DNA from 3 places in the Wukongibacter baidiensis genome. Region 1 is predicted to be linked to each of the others. Evidence: riboswitches for the same ligand, from Rfam matches in the RefSeq annotation. Region 1 holds a riboswitch; each other region holds the start of a gene.
The links. A riboswitch is a leader RNA that binds a small molecule or an ion and turns the genes downstream of it on or off. The one in region 1 is predicted to bind S-adenosylmethionine.
Positions count from the first base shown of each region.

Region 1 (8,208 bases):
TGGTTGCTGCACCAGGAATACCCGGTGGTGGGGTATATGCAGCATTGGGCTTATTAGAAAATATGTTGATGTTTACCACTGGTCAGCAGGGTCTTATGATTGCTCTACATTTTGCCCAAGATAGCTTTGGGACAGCAACAAATGTGACTGGCGATGGTGCTATAGCAATAATGATTGATGAGATAGCGAAGAGAAAGAAGTAAGGGGCTGTCTCATAAAGATTTCTTATGAGTTCAGCCCAGGGTGTTTCAGAAATTCGCCATTCTGAGACACCCTCATTTATTAGAAAGCAGGAACTACGGCTCCCTTATATTGTTCTTCAATGAAATTTTTAACCTTTTCCGATTGTAAAGCCTCAACCAATTTCTTTATACTTTCATTCTCTTTATCATCGGGTCTAATAGTAAGTATATTTGCATATGGAGATTCACTTCCCTCGATTATTAATGCATCCTTTGAAGGATTAAGACCAGCTTCAAGAGCATAATTTGTATTGATAACAGATGCATCAACATCATCTAGAGTTCTAGGTAACTGAGCTGCATCGATAGGTTCAAATACTAAGTTCTTAGGATTTTCTATTATGTCATTATCAGTAGCTTCTAGGCCAGCATTTTCCTTGAGCTTAATATATCCCTTAGCTTCAAGAAGAATTAACGCTCTACCTTCATTAGTAGGATCGTTTGGAATAGAAATTACGGCTCCATCCCTTAATTCATCTACTGACTTGATTTTCTTTGAATACAGCCCAAGGGGCTCAACATGAACCTTAGCAGCACTAGCTAGCTGTATCTTGTGTTCCCTAGCAAAGGATTCCATGTAAGGTACGTGTTGAAAGAAGTTTGCATCTATTTCCTTCGCATCTAGAGCAAGGTTAGGTTTTACGTAATCAGTAAATTCAATTATTTCAAGGGTAATGCCCTTTTCTTCAAGCTTTGGCTTGATTAAATTTAAAATCTCAGAATGAGGTACCGGTGTTGCACCTACCTTTAGAACTACTTTATCATCCTTAGACTCATTATTTGCCGGTGCATTAGAAGAAGTACAACCAGCTAATGCAAGGGAAAGAATTAGTAAACCAATAGTAATTAATAAGATATTTTTTTTCATTAAATTTTCCTCCTTAACTTTTCTTCAGTGTTTTTGCTAAAAAATTTCCTGAGAACTGAGTAATTTGAACTATAGCAATAAGTACAATTACGGCAGCTATTAATACATCTGTTTTAAAACGATGATAGCCATATCTAATTGCTAAATCTCCTAGTCCACCTCCTCCGACTATTCCAGCTATAGCAGAATAACCTAAAATATTTATAAGTGTTATAGTAATACCAAGGACAAGGGATGACATTGCCTCTGGTAATAAAACCTTTAGAATAATTTGAAAGGGGGATGCACCCATTGCAATTGAAGCCTCTACTATTCCCCAATCAATTTCTCTTAAAGAAGTCTCGACTACCCTTGCGAAGAATGGTGTAGCCGCGACGACCAATGGAACAATAGCTGCTGTAGTTCCAATAGAAGTACCTACTATAAACCGAGTAAATGGGACAATTAAGATTATTAAGATTATTGCAGGCAGTGACCGTATAATATTAATTATTGTAGAAAGCACCTTATTTAGTGAAGGAAAAGGCATTATATGGTTTTTTTCTGTAACTACTAGGATTATGCCGAGGGGTAAACCAAGTAGTATTGTAAACAATGCCGATATTCCTATCATATAAAGTGTTTCAACAAGTGATGGGATAAGAAGTTCAAGTATATTATTCATTTGCAATCACCTCTGCTTTTACATTATTAGACTCAAGGTATGAAATAATAGTATTTAAATTATTTGATATATTATCAATACCTATAGTTAATTTACCTAAGGGTTGATCTTGAACATATTCTATTTGGCCCGACAAAATGTTTACATTAATATCAAACTCCCTTATTAAGCTTGATATAACAGGCTCCTTTGCACTTCCCTTTGTGAAGGAGAGATTCAAAGTCACACCCTTTATGAATTCTTTTGGTAAGTAATTATTACTCTCTACAAAGTGCTTCGTTATCTCGTTGCCAGGTTTTGAAAAGACATCCACGGTGTTTCCTGCTTCAATAACTCTTCCACCTTCTAATATCGTTACATAATCACATATTTCTTTAATTACATCCATTTCATGGGTAACGACAACCATTGTAATCCCTAAGGACTTATTTATATCTCTAAGTAAAGTTAGAATTTGCTTTGTGGTTTTAGGATCTAGGGCCGAAGTAGCTTCATCACATAGTAAAACATCTGGTTCGTTGGCTAGGGCCCTAGCTATACCTACTCGTTGTTTCTGTCCTCCGCTTAATTGAGATGGATAAACATTGGCTTTGTCAGAAAGCTCTACCAACTCGAGTAAAGATATAACTCTTTTTTTGATTTCGGCCTCAGGTATCTTAGCTAATCTCAATGGAAAAGCTATATTATCAAAAACGGTTTTACTTAATAAAAGATTAAATCCTTGAAAAATCATACCTATTCGCTTTCTTGCATTTCTGAGATCTTTGCTATTTAATGTTGTTAGATTTACTCCATTAATCAAAACTTCACCGGAAGTAGGTTCTTCAAGTCGGTTTACACATCTGATTAGAGAGGATTTACCTGCTCCACTCAGGCCAATTATTCCATGAATAGAACCTTTGTTGACTTCTAAGTTGATATTTTTTAAAGCTACTACTTCATTTTTATTCTTGCTATACACCTTTGTTAGATTACTAAGTTTAATCAATTGATTCACCTCACTAATAAAAGTTTGAGGACTGAGATGTTCACGTCTTGGTAAAACTTTTTTCCTATGAAATTACAGCAATAAAAAAACCTCTTTCGATAACGAAAGAGGTAATAGGCTTATAGTTAGTCTCATCTCTCGATACCGAAATATCGCTGGATTTAGCACCGATGCATAAAATGCCGGTTGCTGGGCTTCATAGGGCCAGTCCCTCCGCCGCTCTTGATAAGAGTTTCAGATATTTTGTTTTACGATATTTTAATAATATGATTTATATTATAAAGCAATGATAAGATTTGTCAATAGAGAATTTTCTATGTAAAATTTACCAAATATCAAATAATATTAAAATTTAAGTTTAATTTTCAATAACATATGGGTATTAATAAACTAATAGAAGATTATTATAGAGATTTCATTGAAAACTCTATATAGGAGGTTGTGTAGTGGATATTTATGAATTTGCTATGAATATGGAACTAGATGGAAAAAGATATTATGAAGAGCTGATGAATAGATCCCAGGATGAGGGGCTTAAAAAAATATTTGAAATGCTTGCAAAGGATGAAGATGATCACCATAGAATAATAAATGGCATGAAGGATGCTGAAGGAGAGAGTATCAAATCAAACACTTTAAAAAAGGCAAATAATATATTTGCTGAAATGCTTTCCTCAGATAAGAAAATTGATCTAACGGCTCCTGCTATAGAAGCCTATAGACATGCTTACAACATGGAAGATAAAAGCATGAAATTATATGAAGAACACTATCATAAGGCTGAGGATGAAAGAGAAAGAATGATATTTAAAAAACTTGCAGAAGAAGAGAAGAAACATAAATTAGTTATGGAAAATATTTTAAATTTTGTAGGTAAGCTTGAAAAAAAGAAAGCGGTAGAGCCTTTAAAGTTTATATCAGAATGTAAAGGATGTAAGTGTTTAAGATAAAAATTTAAAGGGCGGCGTGCGATGCATCCAAATTATAAATTCATAGATGGTAGAATGACATGTTCAAATTTCAAGTGAAGAGGTCATTTCTAAGATATGGGGCAAAGTTCTAAAGAACAATGCCTATTTTATTGTATATAGAAAATCACAATGTAGATTTATAAGGAGGTTATCTCTTTAAACTTATTCATATATATATTATAATCTTGAATTGAAAAGAAGATTTATAAATGGGTTCTATATAGGAAAAAATATCTTTATAAATACTTATTAGGAGAGAATTTATGGATAATATACTAAGTTTAATAGATAGCGTAGTAGGTGAGGAAAAGCTTATACAGGGAGTATTAAGCAATGTTAGGAAAAAGAGCGAAAAGACCTTTAACAAAGTTTCAGTAAAACCCGTAATTATTAAAAATCAATTTATGATTCAGTTTACATATCACTATGATAAGAAAGTAACCCATAACAACCTTGATTCCTATGAAGCAATATCAGAGCTAAATAATCTGATTAAATCATATTTTAGGCAAGCAAATATATATACAATAGATGCAGACTATCAGATATTAGTAAGTAAAAAAGGGAAGGAAAAGGTACTTAAAAAGTCTCCAACAAAGGAAAAAGTAGATCTAAGTCATAATCGAAAGAAAAATTATATACTTCCAGAAAATGAACCTTGTGAATTTTTAATCAAGCTTGGGGTTATGAATAAGGATGGAAAGATTCTATCTCAAAAATATGACAAATTTAAGCAGCTAAATAGATTCTTAGAGATGGTCTCAGATTGTATACCTCATTTAAATAAAGAGCGTACTATAAATATAATCGATTTTGGCTGTGGAAAATCGTATCTTACCTTTGCTTTATACTATTATCTTGTGGATAAACTAGACTTGGATGTTAATATAATAGGACTTGACCTTAAAGAAGATGTAATAGAGTTTTGTAATAAAATAGCTAGTGAGCTAGGCTATAATAAACTGAAATTTATACATGGAGATATAAAGGGTTTTGAAGGAACCCAGAAGGCTGACATGGTAGTTTCACTTCATGCCTGTGATACAGCTACCGATGACGCCCTTATCAAAGCGGTGAATTGGGAAGCAGATGTAATCCTTTCAGTTCCTTGCTGTCAGCATGAGATGTTTAACAAAATTCATAACCCCGTAATGAAACCTATGGAGAAGCATGGAATCATTAAGGAAAAGCTTTCAAGTCTTATTACCGATAGCATCAGGGGAAATGTTCTTGAAATAATGGGATATTCTGTACAGATGCTGGAGTTTATAGATATGGAACATACACCGAAAAACATTCTTATAAGGGCCTTTAATAAAGGTAAATACAATGAAGAGTCTATAAAGCAATATAAAGAGTTTAAAAAGTTTTGGAATATAGACCCCTACCTTGAAAAAGCTATGGGTGAGGAAATGAGGAAAAGAATAAGCTTCTAGCTACTAGGATTTAGTCGAAACTATTAGGTTTTAGCTTGATAAGAGATTGAACTAAAACTATTTAAAAAGATATATTTATGCCATATATAAATTACGAAAAATCTATTACATTCCGAAGATTTAACATCCCCAAAAACGTTGGATGTCAAATCTCCAGAATGTAAGATGTTTATCGTATTATATATAGATGAAAACGTGACTAGGGGACTGACCCATCTGACATACAATCTTTTTAGTGTGTCTGGGGGTCTGTCCCCTTGTCATGTTTTCCAAACTTAAAGGAAAAACCCTTAAGCTGTATATCAAACTTTTAATGTTTACTTTGCTTCTAAACCTTTCTTATAGTATCCTTCCATAATATCCTTTGGAACCATACTCCCACCGGTTGCCCAAGCAATGTGAGTAGCATTCTTCATCTTTTCTTCTAGATTGCAATCCTTAAAATATTTCTGCCCTAAGCTATCCTTAAATAACTTAACAGCACCTGGAACACCTGCCAGAGCTGATGGTTCTAGGTAAATTTTTTCCGTATCAAATAACTTACTTAAAAGCATATATAGAGTGCTATCTTCTATGGTATAACAGCCACTAAGGAGATTTTCCAAGGTTTTACCTACAAAGCCGGAGGCACGACCTACGGCTAAGCCATCGGCAGCTGTGATATTATCAATTCCAAAATCTTGAACACATACCTTGTCATGGAGTTCGGTCATCATGCCAATAAGCATACAAGGTGAGTGGGTAGGTTCCGCAAAGAAACAATGTACATTATCCTTAAATATGAGCTTTAAACCAAAGGCAACACCACCTGGTCCGCCACCAACTCCACATGGGAGATAAACAAACAAAGGATGATCAGCATCAATTATGATATCCTTTTCTTTTAGCTGTTTTTCTAGCCTATAGGCAGCAACGGCATATCCTAAGAATAGATTCGTAGAGTTTTCATCATCGATGAAATACATATTTGGATCTGATTCAGCCTGTTTTCTTCCTTCTTCAACTGCTTTGCTATAGTCTGACTCATACTCAACAACAGTAACACCTTTACTTCTAAGAAGGTCTTTTTTCCACTTCTTAGCGTCAGCTGACATATGAACATATACCTTAAAGCCAAGCTTCGCACTCATTATTCCAATGCTGAGACCAAGATTTCCCGTTGATCCTACAGCAATAGAGTAGTCAGAAAAGAACTCTTTGAAATTATCACTAGCTAAAATTGAATAGTCATCTTCTAAAGAAAGCATATTATGTTCAGTTGCAAGATCTTCGGCATGCTTTAAGACCTCATATATACCTCCACGTGCTTTGATTGATCCTGAAATCGCAAGGTGACTATCACATTTTAACATCAAAGAACCTTGAATCTCCTCATTATATATCTCTTCTAGCGCTCTTTTCATATTAGGTATCTTTATAATAGGAGATTCTATTATACCCTTTGTTTCTTGGGTTTCAGGAAATACCTTAGAAATATAGGGGGCGAAACGTTTTAATCGTGCTTCAGCATCCATTACATCCTTTTCTGATAAAGATATTTTTTCTATAGAGTCTCTGAATCTGCCGTATTTAGGATTTGTCCAAAATACTTCCTTAGTAGAAATCATTTCATCAAGCAATGGATGATCTTTTTTTAATTCTGCTATTGTTTTACCTTCAATAATTTTACTTTCCATAATTATACCCCTCTCTTTATTAAAGATATTTTCTTGTATATATTCAACGTATATTATAAAAATATAAATATCAAGAATTAAATCGTTAAATAAAATTTACTTGTGTTAAATATAGTTTAACTATATTTGATATAGAAGTCAAATTAAATTTAACAAAACTAAATTAGATTTAACTATAGTCTAATCATTTGATATAATAAGTGCTATATAGAGATTTTAGTCAAAACTTTAATTTATACATATCCAAAACTCCCAGAAACACTGAGTATTTGTACATGTATAAATTAAGTTCTACTATATGAACCCTATATAGTTATATAAACTAATCAAATAAAGGAAGAGTATATATGGATGATATAAATATAGGAAAAAAAATAATGGAATATCGTAAAGCAAAAAACCTAAGTATTCGTGAATTAGCACAGCTTTCTAAGGTAACTCCCTCCTTGTTAAGTCAGATTGAAAGAAGTCTGGCAAATCCTTCTATTAATACATTAAAAAACATATCTAAAGCTTTAGAGGTACAATTATTCGCCTTTTTTATGACGTCCCACGATAGTGAAAAGCTTGTAGTAAGAGCAAATAATAGAAAGAAAATCATATTTCCTGAGAGTAAGGGGATAGCATATGAGCTTTTGTCACCAGATTTAAGCGGCTCTATTGAACTTGCAGTATTTCAATTAGAGAAGGATGGAGAATCTGAATCTATGGAGCATAAGGGTGAGGAAGTAGCCTGTGTAATCGAAGGAAAAGTAGAGATACTTTTGGAGAGTGAGCGTATTATTTTAAATACCGGTGATAGTATAAAAATCCCTGCCCAGGTAAGACATAAATGGGAGAACCCATATGAAAATACATGCAAGGTAATATTTGCTATAACTCCACCTTCGTTTTAATTATAGTAATACTACTTTAAAATTTATTAATCCTTGAAATAGACTTTTTTGAAAGGATTTTAAAGGAAAATATTAAAAATTTTTAAGTTTTGAATAATTGTATATTGATTGTTAAAAACATGCCATTGACTAATTGTATATTGTATACTATACTTAGAATTGTAATGTGGCATACTATTAAGATTTACATAATAAGGGGGTCAAAATGATGGCTAAAAAAGTTATGAAAACTATGGATGGTAATACAGCTGCTGCATATGTATCATATGCATTTACTGACGTTGCGGCTATCTATCCAATCACCCCATCATCAAATATGGCTGAATTTGTTGATGAATGGGCAGCAAATGGAACAAAGAACATTTTTGGGCAAACGGTTGCAGTAACAGAAATGCAATCAGAGGCTGGTGCAGCTGGTGCTGTTCACGGTTCACTTCAAGGTGGAGCATTAACTACTACTTATACTG
Region 1 covers NZ_CP138202.1:3,236,578-3,244,785, reverse strand. Annotated here, with positions in the region: gene R9X47_RS14660 (dicarboxylate/amino acid:cation symporter) at 1-203, shown strand, start outside; gene R9X47_RS14655 (MetQ/NlpA family ABC transporter substrate-binding protein) at 283-1,110, opposite strand; gene R9X47_RS14650 (methionine ABC transporter permease) at 1,124-1,774, opposite strand; gene R9X47_RS14645 (methionine ABC transporter ATP-binding protein) at 1,767-2,762, opposite strand; SAM riboswitch class I at 2,891-2,994, opposite strand; gene R9X47_RS14640 (ferritin-like domain-containing protein) at 3,209-3,712, shown strand; gene R9X47_RS14635 (class I SAM-dependent methyltransferase) at 3,997-5,169, shown strand; gene R9X47_RS14630 (D-serine ammonia-lyase) at 5,487-6,845, opposite strand; gene R9X47_RS14625 (cupin domain-containing protein) at 7,193-7,741, shown strand; gene nifJ (pyruvate:ferredoxin (flavodoxin) oxidoreductase) at 7,950-8,208, shown strand, end outside.

Region 2 (8,208 bases), 1.2 Mb from region 1:
ATTGTACCCTATGCATAAATATCATATTCTAAGTTTTGCTAGAAAATTGATATCTATATAGAACGCACTTATAAATCTACATTTTGATTTCTTGAATAGCCAACGTTTCAAGGCTTTTTAAGGAAGCAAAATGCAAAAGATTTATTGCGATTTCTATAAACCCAACTATATAGAGTTCATATAACAGAACTTAACTTATACATATCAAAATGCTCTATGTTTCTGAGAGTTTATGACGTTCATAAATTAATAGTTCTACTTGAGTCTCTATATTATTTTTTATCTATAAGACTTAAGCTTTTGCTAAGCTATCTCCTAGGTCCTTGCATTTTTCTACGCCATCATCGTCAGGAGTCAAGTGGATAATTAAACCTTCATCAACAATGTTTGCACCATAGCCCTTCATTCTCTCTTCCCAGTCTCTCATCCATTCACCATCACCCCAGTCATATGAACCGAAAAGAGCTACTTTTTTTCCGGTAAAATCTATATCCTTCAATGACTCAATGAATGGCTCCATAAGGCCTTCTTCTAAAACCTCTGCTCCCATAGAAGGGCAACCAAATGCTAAAAGTTCAGAGTTTACTACCATGTCTTTGTTTGCATCTTCAACTTTAACTACATCAACAGGATTTCCTACATCTTTTACTCCCTCAGAAATTGCATTAGCCATCATTTCAGTATTACCAGTACCACTCCAGTAGATTATAGTTACTTTTTTCATTGATATTGCCTCCTACATATATATTTTTTTGCTATATTATTTATAGCTTTATTACTTACAATAAATCAAATTGACACTAGAACTTTCTCTGGTTCATTAAACTCAAGCAACTTCCTTACTTTGTTTTTAGCTTCTATAAACTCATTAAGCCTTTTATCTGATAATCGTGGATCTCCATAAACTCTCCAGCCATTAACCTTAGTAAGCTTTAGTGATGGATGACCAATAAATCCTATAATGTCCTTTAGTGGATATCCTAGAAATACCCCTATCTCATGGGGAATATCTCCAGTAATCATCTTATCTATAATGATTTGCAAGTACTCATCTAAGCCATATTTTGAGGGATATCCCAAATTCTTTAGAAACCTCATATTTCTGTATTCTTGTAAACTTGTATCTAAACTTTTAGGATTATAAAACAATACCTTAATACTCCCACTTTTATTTTTAAACAATCTATATGTAACTCTTTTACATTTTCCCATATGTTTTTCTATGCTATCTATTTTTCTTAACAACTGTTTTTCATGTTTTGGAAAACTTAATAGTTCTGCCGGCTTAGAACCCATAAGTACAGGTCCTAGTATTTCAACAAGCCACCCAATGAAGTCATTATTTCTTTTATAGGCCAATATACAAGAATCAGAACACTTTGCCATAAGACTACCTCCTTTTCCAAATCAATTGATAACGATTATCATTATCACAGTTATATATTACCACATCTTTTTTCTCCTGTAAACAAATATTGTTAATTTTTTTTCACTCTATTTTTTGAGAGCTATATCTAAAAATCTAATTACATAAGGAAAATAGAATCGCCAAAAGTTCAAAGCACAAAGCCAACTAGATATGCTAATCTAATATACTTATAACTTTTTCTGACCCACCTTCCAAATATTTATTAAATAATTTGAATATTTATTATTGACATCTTGCTACAAAACTGATATTATAATATACAATTCAATATCAATACTTATCAAGAGAGACCGAGGGACTGGCCCTACGACGTCCGGCAACCTGAATTTTTATTCAAGGTGCTAAATCCAGCAGGTATTTGCCTGAAAGATAAGATGCTTAGAATTTAGACTTCTTGCAGATTATCTGCAGGAAGTTTTTTTAGTTAAAACATCTTTTCTAAGTTTTACAAAACTCAATATTTACACTTATCAAGAGAGACCGAGGGACTGGCCCTATGACGTCCGGCAACCTGAATTTTTATTCAAGGTGCTAAATCCAGCAGGTTTTTTACCTGAAAGATAAGATGCTTAGAATTTAAACTTCTTGCAGATTATCTGCAGGAAGTTTTTTTAGGTCATTTCTCGAAGAGAAACCTGACCAAAGCGAAGGGGTTCGATGCCCCTAGGTATTCAAAATAGAAATCAAAATAGGAGGAATTCAAATGTCAAAAAAACTAAACTTTGAAACTATTCAACTACACGGAGGGTATGAGCCTGATTCAAATACAAAGTCAAGGGCCGTACCAATTTACCAAACAACATCCTACGTATTTGATACACCTGAGGAGGCAGCAGATTTATTTGCATTGAAAAAGGCTGGAAATATCTATACCCGTATTACAAATCCAACTACAGATGTTCTTGAAAAAAGAATAGCTTTACTTGAGGGTGGAATAGGAGCAGTTGCAACCTCTTCTGGAATGGCTGCAATAAGTTATGCAATATTGAATATTGCATCATCTGGTGATGAAATAGTTGCTGCTTCTACCTTGTATGGAGGAACATATCAATTATTTGCAAATACCTTTAAGGATTTTGGTATAAAAGTAAACTTTATAAACCCAGATGATCCTTCAAATATCGAAAAAGCTATTAACGATAAAACTAAAGCAGTATATATTGAAACCATCGGGAACCCTGGAATAAATATATGTGATATTGAAAAAATCTCTGAGATAGCCCATGCAAATGATGTTCCTTTAATAGTCGATAATACCTTCGCAACTCCTTATTTATGCAAACCCTTTGAGTTTGGAGCAGATATCGTAGTATACTCAGCAACAAAATATATAGGCGGTAACGGAACCTCTATAGGTGGCTTGGTTATAGACTCCGGTAATTTCAATTGGGATAATGGCAAATTTCCAAAGCTTGTAGAGCCAGATAAAAGTTACAATGGAGTTTCCTATACTGAAGCATTTAAAGAAGCTGCATATATCGCTAGATTAAGAGTTGTTCTTCTAAGGGATTTAGGAGCTTGTATTTCTCCATTTAACTCATTCCTTCTTACTCTTGGTCTTGAAACTCTATCCCTAAGGGTAGAAAGACATATTGAAAATGCAAAAAAAATTGCTGAGTTTCTAAATGGGCATGAAAAAATTGACTGGGTTAACTATCCAGGCCTAGAAGATAACAAATATCATGAAATCTCTAAAAAATACCTTCCAAATGGAACAGGTGCCATTTTTACCTTTGGAGTAAAGGGAGGATACGAAGGAGGAAAGAAATTAATAAGCGCTCTAGAAATATTCTCTCATTTGGCCAATGTTGGTGATGCTAAATCCTTGATTATTCATCCTGCTTCCACTACTCATCAACAGCTTAGCGAAGAGCAGCAGAGGCAAAGTGGAGTTTCCCCCGAATTGATTAGGGTTTCAATAGGCATTGAAAATGCTGATGATTTAATAAATGATCTATCAAACGCACTTGAAAGAATATAAAATAAAGTCCTTAGTTTGGAGATTCAAGTAAAACTATTAATCTAACATGTTGTGAATAGAAGTCTGGTATTTCAACTGACTAAGGGATATGGATATTTCCTTTTAGTAATTTCAATGAATCAGTTTTCTCCTTTGAAGCATATAAAGAAACAGGTTCATTGCATGAACGAAAAGGAAATATCCATATCCCCGCCCGAGGAACTAGCTAAACGAGAAAGGAGAATTACTATGCCAATAGTTATACCTCAAAACCTTCCAGCCTTTGATGTATTGTCAAATGAAAATATCTTTGTTATGAACGAAAACCGTGCCATTCATCAAGATATCAGAGCATTAAAGATTGTTGTATTAAACTTAATGCCTACTAAAATAGAAACCGAGACTCAACTTCTCCGTCTACTAGGAAATGTTCCTCTGCAAATAGAGGTAGTATTCATCCATACCGAGTCCTATGAATCGAAGAATGTATCCAAGGATCATTTAAGTACCTTTTATAAGCATTTCAGTGATATTAAGGATCAAGAATTTGATGGCATGATAATAACTGGAGCTCCAGTTGAGCTCCTCCCCTTTGAAGAAGTTGCATATTGGAGTGAACTAAAGGAAATCATGGACTTTTCGATATCCAACGTTACATCTACCCTACATATTTGCTGGGGATCTCAGGCAGGTCTATATCACCATTACGGAGTTCCTAAGTATGTAGTTGATAAAAAGATTTCGGGAGTATTTCCTCATACTATCAATAACAATAAATTGAATCTCCTAAGAGGCTTTGATGATGTTTTCTATGTACCTCATTCACGATATACTGAAGTACGAAGAGAGGATATAGAAAAGGTTCCTGAGCTTGAAATTTTATCTGAGTCTAGCGATTCAGGAGTATATATTGTCGCTTCAAGGGATAGGAAACAAATATTTATAAGTGGGCATCCCGAATACGATGTTAATACCCTAAAAAATGAGTATTTGAGAGACATTTCTAAAGGAATTGATATAGAAGTTCCTAATAATTATTTTAAAAATGACGATCCAACAGCTGAGCCAGTTTCAAAATGGAGGAGTCATGCTAGTCTACTCTTTTCTAATTGGATTAATTATTATGTATATCAAAAAACCCCTTATATATTAAAGGGGCATTTAGAATAATCAGTATATCTATAAGCAACTTTGAGGTTCAATAAATCTCAAATACTAATGTTTTTATCTATAGGAGGGATATCTTATAAAGTATTCATCTTGTAAGATATCCCCTTCACATTATCTCCTATAATTATACATTCTTTTTCTAGATCTTATATTAGGAGCCATCATGCTTGCTACTAGTGAAGTAAGGGGGATTGTTGAAACTAGTCCAATACTTCCACATAATGATCTAATTATCTCAGTTGATAAAATCTCCATGCTTACTAGTCTACCCAATGGCATTTTCATGAAGTGAAATACTAATAGTATAGGCATAGCTCCTCCAACATAGGCTAAGATAAGGGTATTTACCATGGTTGCCATTATATCTCTACCTACCTTTAATCCTGAAGCAATTAGCCCTGCAAAGGTCATATTTGGATTCTGATCTTTGAGTTCAAAAATTACAGAGGTTATCGACATACTTACATCCATTACTACCCCTATGGCTCCTATTAGTACCCCACTCAGATAGAGCCCTCTGTAGTCTATAACTGTATTCATATATGTTATTAAAAAGTTTACCTCTTCACTAGCCAGTCCAGTTATTGAACATAGATCCGTAAATACCTTCGCCAAAATCCCAGCAATAATTGTTCCTCCTACGGTTCCGATTATCGCTACAAGGCTCTTTCTAGTAAATCCAGATATAAGAATAAAACTAATTAATATAATTATTATTGTACTTATTATTGCAACCATCATTGGATTGTGTCCATCAACAATCAAAGGTATCATGATTTTTACAATTACTAAGCCCGATATACCTAATGAGGTTACAGAAAGTATTCCCTTTATTCCACCGAAGATAATTATCACTACTAGAAATATAATTCCTAGTAACTTAAGGTGGTCTTCTCTAGATACATTAATAATATTTCCTTTTATTCTTCCATTCTGACCCGTACTTAACTTTATAAGAACCCGGCTTCCCTTTCTGAGTTCATAGCTATTTGATGAATATTCCACCGGTATATATTCTATATTTATACCCTTTCCTTTGTATTCACCCTCAAGTATCTTAACCTTTACAGATTTTGTTGTTACCCCTGACCTTGAGTATTCTTCTATCTTTAATACTTCAGCCTTTAATATATCTCCATTATTCTCTTCAGCATAGGCACCGCTTCCTAGAAATAGGAAAATTAAAATTAATAATACAATCCTTCTTCCCATGTTTGTCCCTCCTATTCATAATAATTATTATGAATAGGCTTATACAAATAGACCAAAACTTTTTAATAGAAAAAATAGGGATGTCTTAGAATGATTAATTCTGAGGCAATCCCTTTTCCATTTTCATATTTTATTTATGAAGTCTTTACACCATCAATATTTCTAAACACATTCTCAAATTTGTTTAATGCATCATCAATAACTTCATCGGTATCGGATAGGCTAGTATACAACCTGCTCCCAGCTAAGGTTACTATTCCCTCAGCCAAATAAGCTGCTCCCATTTCCTCCATCATATGCTTACGCTTCTTTACCTCTCCTAGGGCGCTTAATATATTAATTCCCAATTTAACAAACATAGCTGCTCCTGTCTCTAAATGACATATTGAGCCCTGATTATAGGCTACAAATGGAAGGTTATACTTATCGATAAGATAATTTAATCCATTTGTTAATCTGTCTCCGGCTTCACCTGCTTTTTCACATGCATTAGTCTTTTCAATCTCTAAAATTGTGTAGTACCCCGCTATACAGCTTAATGGATTTGCCGCTAGGGTTCCACCAACATAGGCTCTTTTTTTACCACTCTCAAGACCTGCCGCAAGATGATCAATTAAATCCTTTCTACCTCCGATACCACCTGCTGCTGGATATCCCCCTGCTATTACCTTGCCAAAGATAGTCAGATCAGGCTTAACATCAAAATATCCTTGGGCGCTGCCAAGACCTATCCTAAATCCTGTGACAACCTCATCAAATATTAAGATGGTATCAAAGTCATCACAAAGCCTTCTTACTTCTTTGTTATACTCCTCATATATTGGCCTCGTACCACTTTCTGGACCTACTGGTTCCACTATTACACAGGCGGTTCCACCCCTTAACTTATTCTTCTTAAGCTGTTTTCTAAGGGCTTCTATATCATTTGGTTTTACTTCTTGGGTATGCTTACTACATTCTCTTGGTATACCATGGGCTTCAAATCTACCTGTCCCTGGAATCTTTAGTCCATAGACCATCTGATCGCTCCATCCATGATATGCTCCACCGATTTTCACTACCTTTTTCTTCCCCGTAGCAAGCCTTGCTATTCGAATGGCAGCCATAACAGACTCTGTACCACTTCCAAGCATACGAAATTTTTCTACTGCTGGCATATGCTTGTTTATCAGTTTAGCTATTTTAAGCTCATATTCATGAAAAAGTCCTGTAACTGGACCGCAGTGATTAAGTAGCTTAATAACCTCTTTCCTAACGGGTTCATAATTACTTCCTAGTATTGTAGGGCCCCCAGCTTGAAGGAAGTCTATATATTTATTTCCATCGGCGTCCCATAGATAAGCTCCCTCTGCTCTATCAATAACTATAGGAAATGGATAGTTGAATGCAAGGTTATGCTGAACCCCCCCAGGTATATATTCCTTGGCTTCTGTAATCATTTTTTTAGAGTTTCCACATTTGTTTTCAAAGTAGTCAAGATACCTCTGCATTGCGTCTCTTTTAATTGGCCTTATGGGTTGCTTAATTAATTCTTCAAGTCTTCTGTAGATTTCATCTGTATCATGCCATCTTGAAACTGCATAACCTTCTTTTCCCATAATCTACTCCCCTTTTTAATTGCCCTTTGCAATACCCTTAAATATCATATCTAAGATGCCTTCTAATTCAGAAGTTGACCCAGCCTCGCATCCCTCCTCAAACCATTTAAAAATTACTCCATAGTAACAACCAAGAAAGGTTGTTACAACATATTCCTTTGAAAAGTCACTGCTTATATCACCCTTCTCTTGACCTTCATTTACTAACTCTTCTAAAACCTTTCTAATTTTAAGAAAGGGAGACCCAGATTCCTTACTGTTTATTATGGTTGTAAAAACAACTCTTCCCGTTAAATGCAAATATGGAATTGCATCCTCTAATAATCTAATTAATATCCTCTTTATTTTTTCAACAGGTTTATTTGAGGCAAAGCCTTCTTCCTCTATCATTTCAAATATATCCGCTATCTCATCCTCTGCAATCCCTTTTAACAGACTCTCCTTATTAGTAAAATGTTTGAAAAAAGTACTCTTTGATACATCTGCCAACTCGGTAATTTCTTCAATCGATGTATTATCATAACCATTTTTCTCAAATAGTCGTCTAGCTGATCTAAGGAGACTTGCATTTGTTTTCATCTTTTTACGTTCTCTTCTAGAAATGTTAGACTTATTCAACCTTATCCTCCTCTAATTACTCCATTTACAATAATTGTATATTAGTGTATTTTTATTGTCAAGTTCATATACAAACTTGAATATATTAGTACACTGTAGTATACTAATATCAAAGTAATATTGTTCCAAATTATAACAATAATTACAATTCTATTATAGTATTTACTATCTATCACACTTCTTGCACAAATCATACCTTAATAACTATATATTAGCGATAA
Region 2 covers NZ_CP138202.1:4,481,337-4,489,544, reverse strand. Annotated here, with positions in the region: gene R9X47_RS20200 (flavodoxin) at 293-724, opposite strand; gene R9X47_RS20195 (DUF3793 family protein) at 790-1,386, opposite strand; SAM riboswitch class I at 1,704-1,805, shown strand; SAM riboswitch class I at 1,894-1,996, shown strand; gene R9X47_RS20190 (O-acetylhomoserine aminocarboxypropyltransferase/cysteine synthase family protein) at 2,133-3,410, shown strand; gene metA (homoserine O-acetyltransferase MetA) at 3,639-4,559, shown strand; gene R9X47_RS20180 (YibE/F family protein) at 4,671-5,771, opposite strand; gene R9X47_RS20175 (aspartate aminotransferase family protein) at 5,906-7,369, opposite strand; gene R9X47_RS20170 (TetR/AcrR family transcriptional regulator) at 7,385-7,987, opposite strand.
Region 2: another riboswitch for S-adenosylmethionine. It lies ahead of R9X47_RS20190 (O-acetylhomoserine aminocarboxypropyltransferase/cysteine synthase family protein); the one in region 1 lies ahead of R9X47_RS14645 (methionine ABC transporter ATP-binding protein).

Region 3 (8,208 bases), 2.1 Mb from region 1:
TAAACCTATGACACATGCACCATATTTCTTGGCTATTGGAAAGATTTTTTCCATGCTTGAAGCTTTACCATTTACTGAATTTATTATTGCTTTACCATTATAGATTCTAACTGCTTCCTCGATTACGTCGGTCTTTACACTATCTATTTGTAATGGCAAGTCTATCAAAGACTGAAGCTCCATAACGACTTCTTTCATCATTTCCTTTTCGTCTATTTCTGGTAGCCCTAGGTTTACATCCAATATATCTGATCCAGTATCTTTTTGAGCTATGGCTTCAGATATTATATAGTCAATATCCTTATTACGAAGTGCTTCCTTAAGCTTCTTCTTTCCAGTAGGATTTATTCTCTCACCAATTATTTTTACACTTTCTCCAATGATAACTGTCTTTTTGGATGAGCAAGCTGTAGTTAATTTCTGATTATCTAATTTTTGAGGTTTCAAATCCGTTAGCTTTTCCCTTACTACCTTTATAAAGTCAGGGTCTGTACCACAACAGCCTCCAAAGACTGATATACCCTTGCCAGCCATTATTTTTATTTCTTCAGCAAATTCCGGTGCTGTTAAGTCATATACGGTCTTTCCATCCCTTAGCTTAGGAAGTCCTGCATTTGGCTGTATCATTACAGGAATAGTGGCATATTTTAAAATTTCATCAACTATTGGTTGAAGCTGCTTTGGTCCTAATGAGCAATTTACCCCTAAAACATCTACTCCAAGGCCTTCTAACACTTGAACCATCGTAATGGCATCGGTAGCCATTAATGTACGTTTGTTTTCTTGGAAGGTCAGTGTACAAAAAACAGGTAAATCACTATTTTCCTTCGCAGCTAAAATAGCAGCTCTAGCTTCATATAGATCTGAGATTGTCTCTATTAATATAATATCTGCTCCTGCTTCTTTACCGGCTACTACTTGCTCTTTAAATACATCGTAAGCATCATTGAAGCTTAATGTTCCATAGGGCTCCATCATTTTTCCTGTTGCCCCTATATCTAAGGCCACTAGTTTATCTCCAGCTGCCCTTTTAGCTATCTTTACAGCCTCTTTGATTACCTCTTCCACAGTGTATGGAGAGTCTTCCAGCTTGAATCTATTTGCTCCAAAGGTATTAGTAGTTATAATATCTGCCCCGGCCTCAAGATATTTTTTATGAATGTTATATACAACTTCTGGAGAGTGAACATTATAGCCTTCTGGAAGTTCTCCTCCCTTTAAGCCTTCTCTTTGAAGCATAGTTCCCATAGCTCCATCAAAGAATAGAAAATTATTTTCTAGCAGTTTTTGTATTTCCACAGCTATCCCCTTCCTTTGCAAATAAACAATTATCATGTAATCTACAGTCTTTACAACTTAATTTTACAACCTTTACTTCCTCGCCAATACCTATAAGGGCAGTTACAGATTTTCGAGGAATTAATATATAACTATCGGTAACGGTAAGCCCTATATGTTTTTGAGCATCTAAAAGGTTTAGTATCTTTGGCTGAATCTCTATTGATAGGTCTCCATATCCTGGGCTATATCTTGATGTAATATTATATCCATTGTTTATTGCGATTTTCTTTACTTCCGATTCTACTCTGTCACACAAAGCTTCTATTCCTGCCGTAGCACAGGCATCAAATATTACACTCTTGGTTAGATTAACCTTACTATAATATCTAATCCTTTTATCTACTTCATTACCTAAGGTTACAGCCATAATAGCACATTTTTCTGAATTCTGTAAATGCTTATATATATCTTTTCCTTCTATTTTGAACTTTGAATTTTTAAAGTAGATATTTCCTTCTTCTCTTTTGATTTCATAGATATTATACACAAAGTTGGTCCTTGCTATTTCTGATATTTCCTCTAAACATTCATCTATAATACCATCGGTAATCTCATCGGCTTCTTTCTTGCCATATCCAAGGTAACGTAAGACCTCATTTTTATCAATTACTAAGTCTATATCCTTTTTATTAATCATGTTGTATTCAAGATGCCTTGTCATCAGTCAATACTCCTCTTATATTAGTGATGCTTTCAATAATCCTTCTTGTTGTTTTCGGCCTGTTCATTGTATAAACATGGATTCCGTCTATTCCCCAAGATAGAAGATCAATAATCTGCTCTATTGCGTAGGCGATTCCAGCTTCTTTTAGGGCTTCTGGTTTATGCTCGTATTTTTCTAATATACGAAGGAACTTTTTAGGCAAGCTGCATCCTGATAGTGAAACAATTCTTTCAACTTGCTTTTTACCTAGTACCGGTAATATCCCTGCTATTATAGGTACATTTATGCCTAGTTTGTCGGTTTTCTCTTTAAAACTATAGAAGGTTTCATTATCGAAAAATAACTGAGTTACTAGAAAGTCTACTCCTGCATCTACCTTTTCCTTTAAGTACAGTAGGTCCTTATCTAGACTTTCACATTCTAAGTGCTTCTCTGGATAGCATGCTGCACCTATACAAAAATCATCGTTTTTCTTAATGTGTGCAATCAAATCCTTTGCATATTTATAATGATCAGGACCTATATAGTCAGGTCCAGCTCCGTCTGGATAATCTCCTCTAAGTGCAAGTATATTTCTAACACCCTTGGCTTTAAGGGAATTCAATGTTTCTTCAACCTCGTTCTTAGTAGATGTTAGGCATGTAAGATGGGCTAAAGCCGATAGGTCATATTTATTTTTAATAAAGGAAGCTATATCTACAGTAGTATCCTTTGTACTTCCTCCTGCACCATAGGTTACACTAATAAAGTCAGGTTTCATATCATTTAAAGCATCTATTGTATTGTATATAGTTTCTACAGGATATTCTCTCTTAGGTGGAAAAATTTCAAATGAAATTAATGGACTTTTATTTTTAAATTTATCTCTAATTAACATAGTCATCCCTCCAGTTTTAATTAATATTTATGGTTTAACTAACTCTATCTTTCCCCATGCACCCATCTTGTCTTCTATAATTATTAAAATACCTTCAATGCCTTCGATGGCCTTTCCGTATTCTATTCCTTTATTTATGTCATCTGGGTCCTTTATGATATTTCCTATAGCCGTTGCAGTTGCATCTGCCAATAGGGTATCCTTTGATAAAACAACCACCGCATCGGCCTTTCCAAAGCTTATGGAATGTCCAATCGTACCTGCCGAGGTACATATTCCAAGGGGCGTATCTTCTGGAGATATTGATAATGCAATCTTCTCTGAAAATGGAGAATTACCAGCGTAAATTAGTATTTTTCTTCTCTTATTTGTTTTTATAAATATATCTCCACCATTTTCGATTATTATTTCATCTGTGTAATTCAATAGGTCGAGGCCCACGTATTGTGATACAGCACCTGCAACGGCAGCCATTGGGCCTACATTAGCATGGTTCGCTGCTTCAGCCATATGTTTTACTATTTCATCAGCATCCTTTGAAACTTCTAAGGGTACTAAACTTTTATAGAACTCAGTATCATTATCACCGTAGTCCTTAATGGCTGTTCTATACTTTTCAAGATATTGTTTTGCTTCCTTCACAAGGTTAGTTTTGGCGGATATGTGTAGATCCGATTCCTTATCAATTACTGTGAAATTTATGAAATTGTCTGCCTTCATGTATTCTCTATAAAATCTTTCTTCGTACATTTAATCACCATCCCCAAATAACCTCTGTCTTATATCATCACGCCTACTTAAACGATGCTTGCTATGGCCCTAACTGGACATGCTTTTATACATAGTTTACAGTCAAGACATCTATCCTTATGGAATTCTATCTTCCAGTCGTCGCTCATTGTAAGGGCTCCTACTTCACAGATCGATGTACATGCTCCACAGTTAACACATTTATCTTCATCTATAGTTATTGCGGTTTTTATTACTTTAACCTTTACACCTACAATTTTTAGATATTCTATACTTAGATCGATTTTTTCTTCTAATCCCTCTACTTCAAGGAATAAGGACCCCTCAATATTGTAATCTATCGACGCTCGTAGGATATTTATTTTTAAATCATAGTTTTTTATAAGGGTGTATGTAATAGGTTCACCCGTTAAATTTGTTGGGAATGATAATAGTAATAATTTTTTCATATCCTACGCCTCCTCTTCTTCTACTATTTCAAGGGAATTCACTTTATTATTTAATGGTAATGGCTGCACCGGTTCTTGTATTTGGAAATCACCCTTCCTAATCCAATCCTTCAGCTCATCGGCAATCTTACGGGCCTTATGAAGACTTGATAGCGGTGCCGTTTTGATTTCTTTACCATCAACAGTTACTTTGCCGCTTCTAAGCTCTGCATAGCTTACTCTACCTAGACTCGGCTTGCTTCTTCTTGGGACACTATAATCAATTATATTTGTATGAAGATCTTTGTCTTCAACGGATACATACTTCATCATTTCTTCATCAAGTATTGGAATAGGAATACCTATACCTACAAATATTGATGTACCATAATTTTCGAAAACTGCCGGTCTAATGTATTCCGTGCTCATATTCTTAAGATCCCCTATTACGGCTAATGTTCCAGCTCCACCTAGTGGCACTCCATTCTCGTCTCTATTACATGCGGAGTTAAATTGTGTACCCTGCCATGATATATATCCAACGGTTCCACCTAGAAATATTCTTGTGCCTATACCGATAGTTCTATATAGCGGGTCATTGAAAAGAGGGCTTAGTTGACCTGCCGTTGAGTATGTTATATTTCCTTGATCGGGCTGTAATATTCCCATGTAGGTATATATCCTTCTATCAGAAGTATTAATAGCTGCATTATAATTTTGATAACAGTTTCTTGGGTTAAATAAGTATGCCTCGTTGATGGATTCCTTAGTGATATATGTTTCTACTTCCTTACATGGATAGCAATCTGTACCACGGGCCGTTGCCATTAGATGAACTTTCTTTCCATCTATTAGATCACAGATAACATGGGCTCCGCCATACTCCATTCCTTTATCTTCCGATTCTTCAGTTGCTCCTATATATACATCAACAGCTGCAAGTCCTGAGTACGCAGGTACTCCATTTAAATGTACCTTTGACATTTTTATTGGCGGATCTGAGTGCCCAAAGTTAAGAAAAGCTCCCGAAGAACACATAGGTCCGAAGGTTGCTGTAGTAACAACATCCACATATTTTGTAGCCTCTTCTATCCCCTTTTCCTTAACAATATCGATTACCTCTTCAGCAGTAACTACCACAGCTGTACCATTTCTTATCTTTTCGTTAATCTCCTCATAGGATTTTTTCACTGCCACATTAATTCCCCCTTAGATAATTATTGATTATTTGTTTTCTAATTTTCTAAATATTTAAAAAAGCCTTTTCTGACAGAGAAAAGGCTTTTAATCACAGCATTCTCATCTGTCGGTATCACTACCGCTGGATTTAGCACCTTTGTACACGGAGTACAGGTTGCCGGATTTCATAGGGCCAGTTCCCTCCATCACTCTTGATAAGAAGAATATTTAGTTTTGATATATATAATACGATAAACATCTTACTTTCTGGAGATTTGACAGCCAGCGTTTTTGGGGATGTTAAATCTTCGGAATGTAATAGATTTTTCGTAACTTATATATAAAATATTAAAAGCCTTTTCCAACAGTGGAAAAGGCTTAATAAACTCAGCGTTCTCATCTGTCGGTATCACTACCGCTGGAATTAGCACCATTGTACATATAGTACCGGTTGCCGGACATCATAGGGCCAGATCCCTCCGTCACTCTTGATAAGAGATTAATTATTCACTTTTATGATTGATTATAAGTATACTGTCCTTAATAACAATTGTCAACACTTTTTTCAAAATTTTTTCTCAACTTTCAAGGTAGATAATACAAGGCAATATCATTGGCAATTACAACCTAATAAAACCATATATATATTCCTTGACACATAATAACGTGTATGATATTATGTTTATATTCCACGGAATATAAATCCGCGATATAGTAAACAATATGAAATCATAGGCTATAGCATGATAAATAATGAAAGCAGAGAGAAATATAGTAAAGTATTAGAATTCAGTAACTCTAATATTTCTTTAGAATGCTAAATTTATATGATATTCAGAAGTGTTTTTTAAGATAATCTTTTAAAATTTTATATGAAAGAGGCGATAAAATGAAAGTACATTTAATTTATTTTAGTCCCGGCGGTACAACAAAAAAGACAGTACAAAACATTGCAAAGGGCATGAAGGATCTTGAAATCATAGAGCATGATATGCTAAGAAAAGAAAACAGAGAAAAAACATATAACTTCTCAAAAGACGACCTTGTGATACTTGGAATGCCGACAGCATCTAAACTATTTGGTCTACCAGCTGAAATCATTGGTACCTTAAATGGAAATGGTACTCCATTTGTTGGAACTGTTACCTGTGGTAATGGTTATTATGGAAAGGCTCTCATTGTAATGAAAAAGGCAATGGAAGAAAGAGGCTTTAAAATGGTAGCCGGTGGAGGATTTATCGGTCAACACACTTTTGCATCAAATGTCGCAACAGGTAGACCCGATGCAAAGGACGAAAGAATACAGGTTAAGTTTGGGGAAGACATCTATAAGAAAGTAGTAATTCTAAAGGATCTTAGTTTTAATAGAAAACTAAAAATAGACTGGCCAGATGAAGGTGCATTTTCAACTATTAAATGCGCTCTAATTTCAGCCCTACCAGGATTAGGAGTGAAACTTCCAAACTCATGGAAAGAGCTATCTGTGTCTGATTCATGTATTAAATGCGGCAAATGTGTAAAGCACTGTCCTACGGAAGCAATTACATTAAAGGGGAATATAGAATTTGATATAAATAAGTGTATTGGTTGTTATGGCTGTGCTAACGCATGTCCTAAAAAGGCAATAAAGTCTGCGAGTCCAGCATTGATTAAATCCGTAGACAATGTAGTTAAATATAGAGATAAAAGAAAAGAGCCTGATGCATTTCTTTAGAAGCTAAGTAAGTAATTGAAGAAATTGCATAATAAATATGGTATAGCTCTGTGGAATTTAAGACTATATATAGTAGTAAGTTTTTTAGGATTGTAATTATGCAATTTGCTCTATTAATAATTTTTGTGAGGTGTATATAATGGATGGGGTTAAATTATTTAATAATGCGATGAGTAAGAATCTAATAGAAAATAGAAGATTCTTATCAGGTAGAACAAATTATTTACCGTCGTATGCAAAGGCTGTTGTAAAACTAAAAAAGCAAGAGAAAATAAGGGCAGAAATATTGGCGAGTGATGATGTTACTGTTCCTCCTATATTGATTATTAGCGTTACTAATGATTGTAACTTATCCTGTGCTAGCTGCTATGCTTGTGCTCAAAACAGAGTTAAAGACGATGAGATGACTATTGATGATATAGATAATATAGTCAAAGAAGGTATTGATTTAGGAGTAAGTATTATTATGATAGCTGGTGGAGAGCCCCTCGTAAAAAAGAATATCCTAGATATTCCTAAAAAGTACAGTGATACTCTATTTGTTATGTTTTCAAATGGATTATTAATAGATGATAAGGTAACAAGGCAACTAAAAGACATTAAGAACTTGATAATAGCATTTAGCTTAGAAGGTGACGAAGAATCTACCGATGAGAGACGTGGAAACGGTGTGTATAGAAATGTTATGTCGGTTATGCAGAAACTTGATGACAGTAAAATTATATTCGGAACATCGATAACCTTAACAAGTAAAAACTATGATTTAGTTATTAACGATTCTTATTTGTCTAATTTAGAAAAAATGGGCTGTAGAGCAGTATTTTTAATAGAATATGTACCTTGCAATGGTGATAAAGGTTTATGTTTGACCGAGAAACAAAAAGAAGATCTAATTATGCAAATAAGTACACTCAGTAAGAATTATTCTATGTTGGCTATCCCCTTACCTGGAGACGAGGAAGCTTTTGGTGGTTGTTTAGCAGCAGGTAGAGGTTTCTTGCATATAAGTAGTACTGGTAATGTAGAAGCGTGCCCTTTTGCTCCAATTTCTGATGTTAATTTGAAAGAAAAATCTTTAATAGATGCTTTAAAATCTAATATGCTAAAAAAGATAAGAGATAACCATCATTTGTTGCAGGAATCACAAGGTGGATGTGCTTTATATGAAAATAAAGAATGGATTGATGAGTTAATTTCTTAACTTAAAGCAATTTCTATGGACTAAAAAGTATTGCTATTTTCAAAGCTTATAAAA
Region 3 covers NZ_CP138202.1:5,336,101-5,344,308, reverse strand. Annotated here, with positions in the region: gene R9X47_RS24080 (homocysteine S-methyltransferase family protein) at 1-1,299, opposite strand, end outside; gene R9X47_RS24075 (vitamin B12 dependent-methionine synthase activation domain-containing protein) at 1,271-2,002, opposite strand; gene metF (methylenetetrahydrofolate reductase [NAD(P)H]) at 1,986-2,882, opposite strand; gene R9X47_RS24065 (UPF0280 family protein) at 2,910-3,632, opposite strand; gene R9X47_RS24060 (NIL domain-containing protein) at 3,680-4,081, opposite strand; gene R9X47_RS24055 (homocysteine biosynthesis protein) at 4,085-5,257, opposite strand; SAM riboswitch class I at 5,357-5,461, opposite strand; SAM riboswitch class I at 5,633-5,737, opposite strand; gene R9X47_RS24050 (EFR1 family ferrodoxin) at 6,129-6,953, shown strand; gene R9X47_RS24045 (radical SAM protein) at 7,093-8,154, shown strand.
Region 3: another riboswitch for S-adenosylmethionine. It lies ahead of R9X47_RS24055 (homocysteine biosynthesis protein); the one in region 1 lies ahead of R9X47_RS14645 (methionine ABC transporter ATP-binding protein).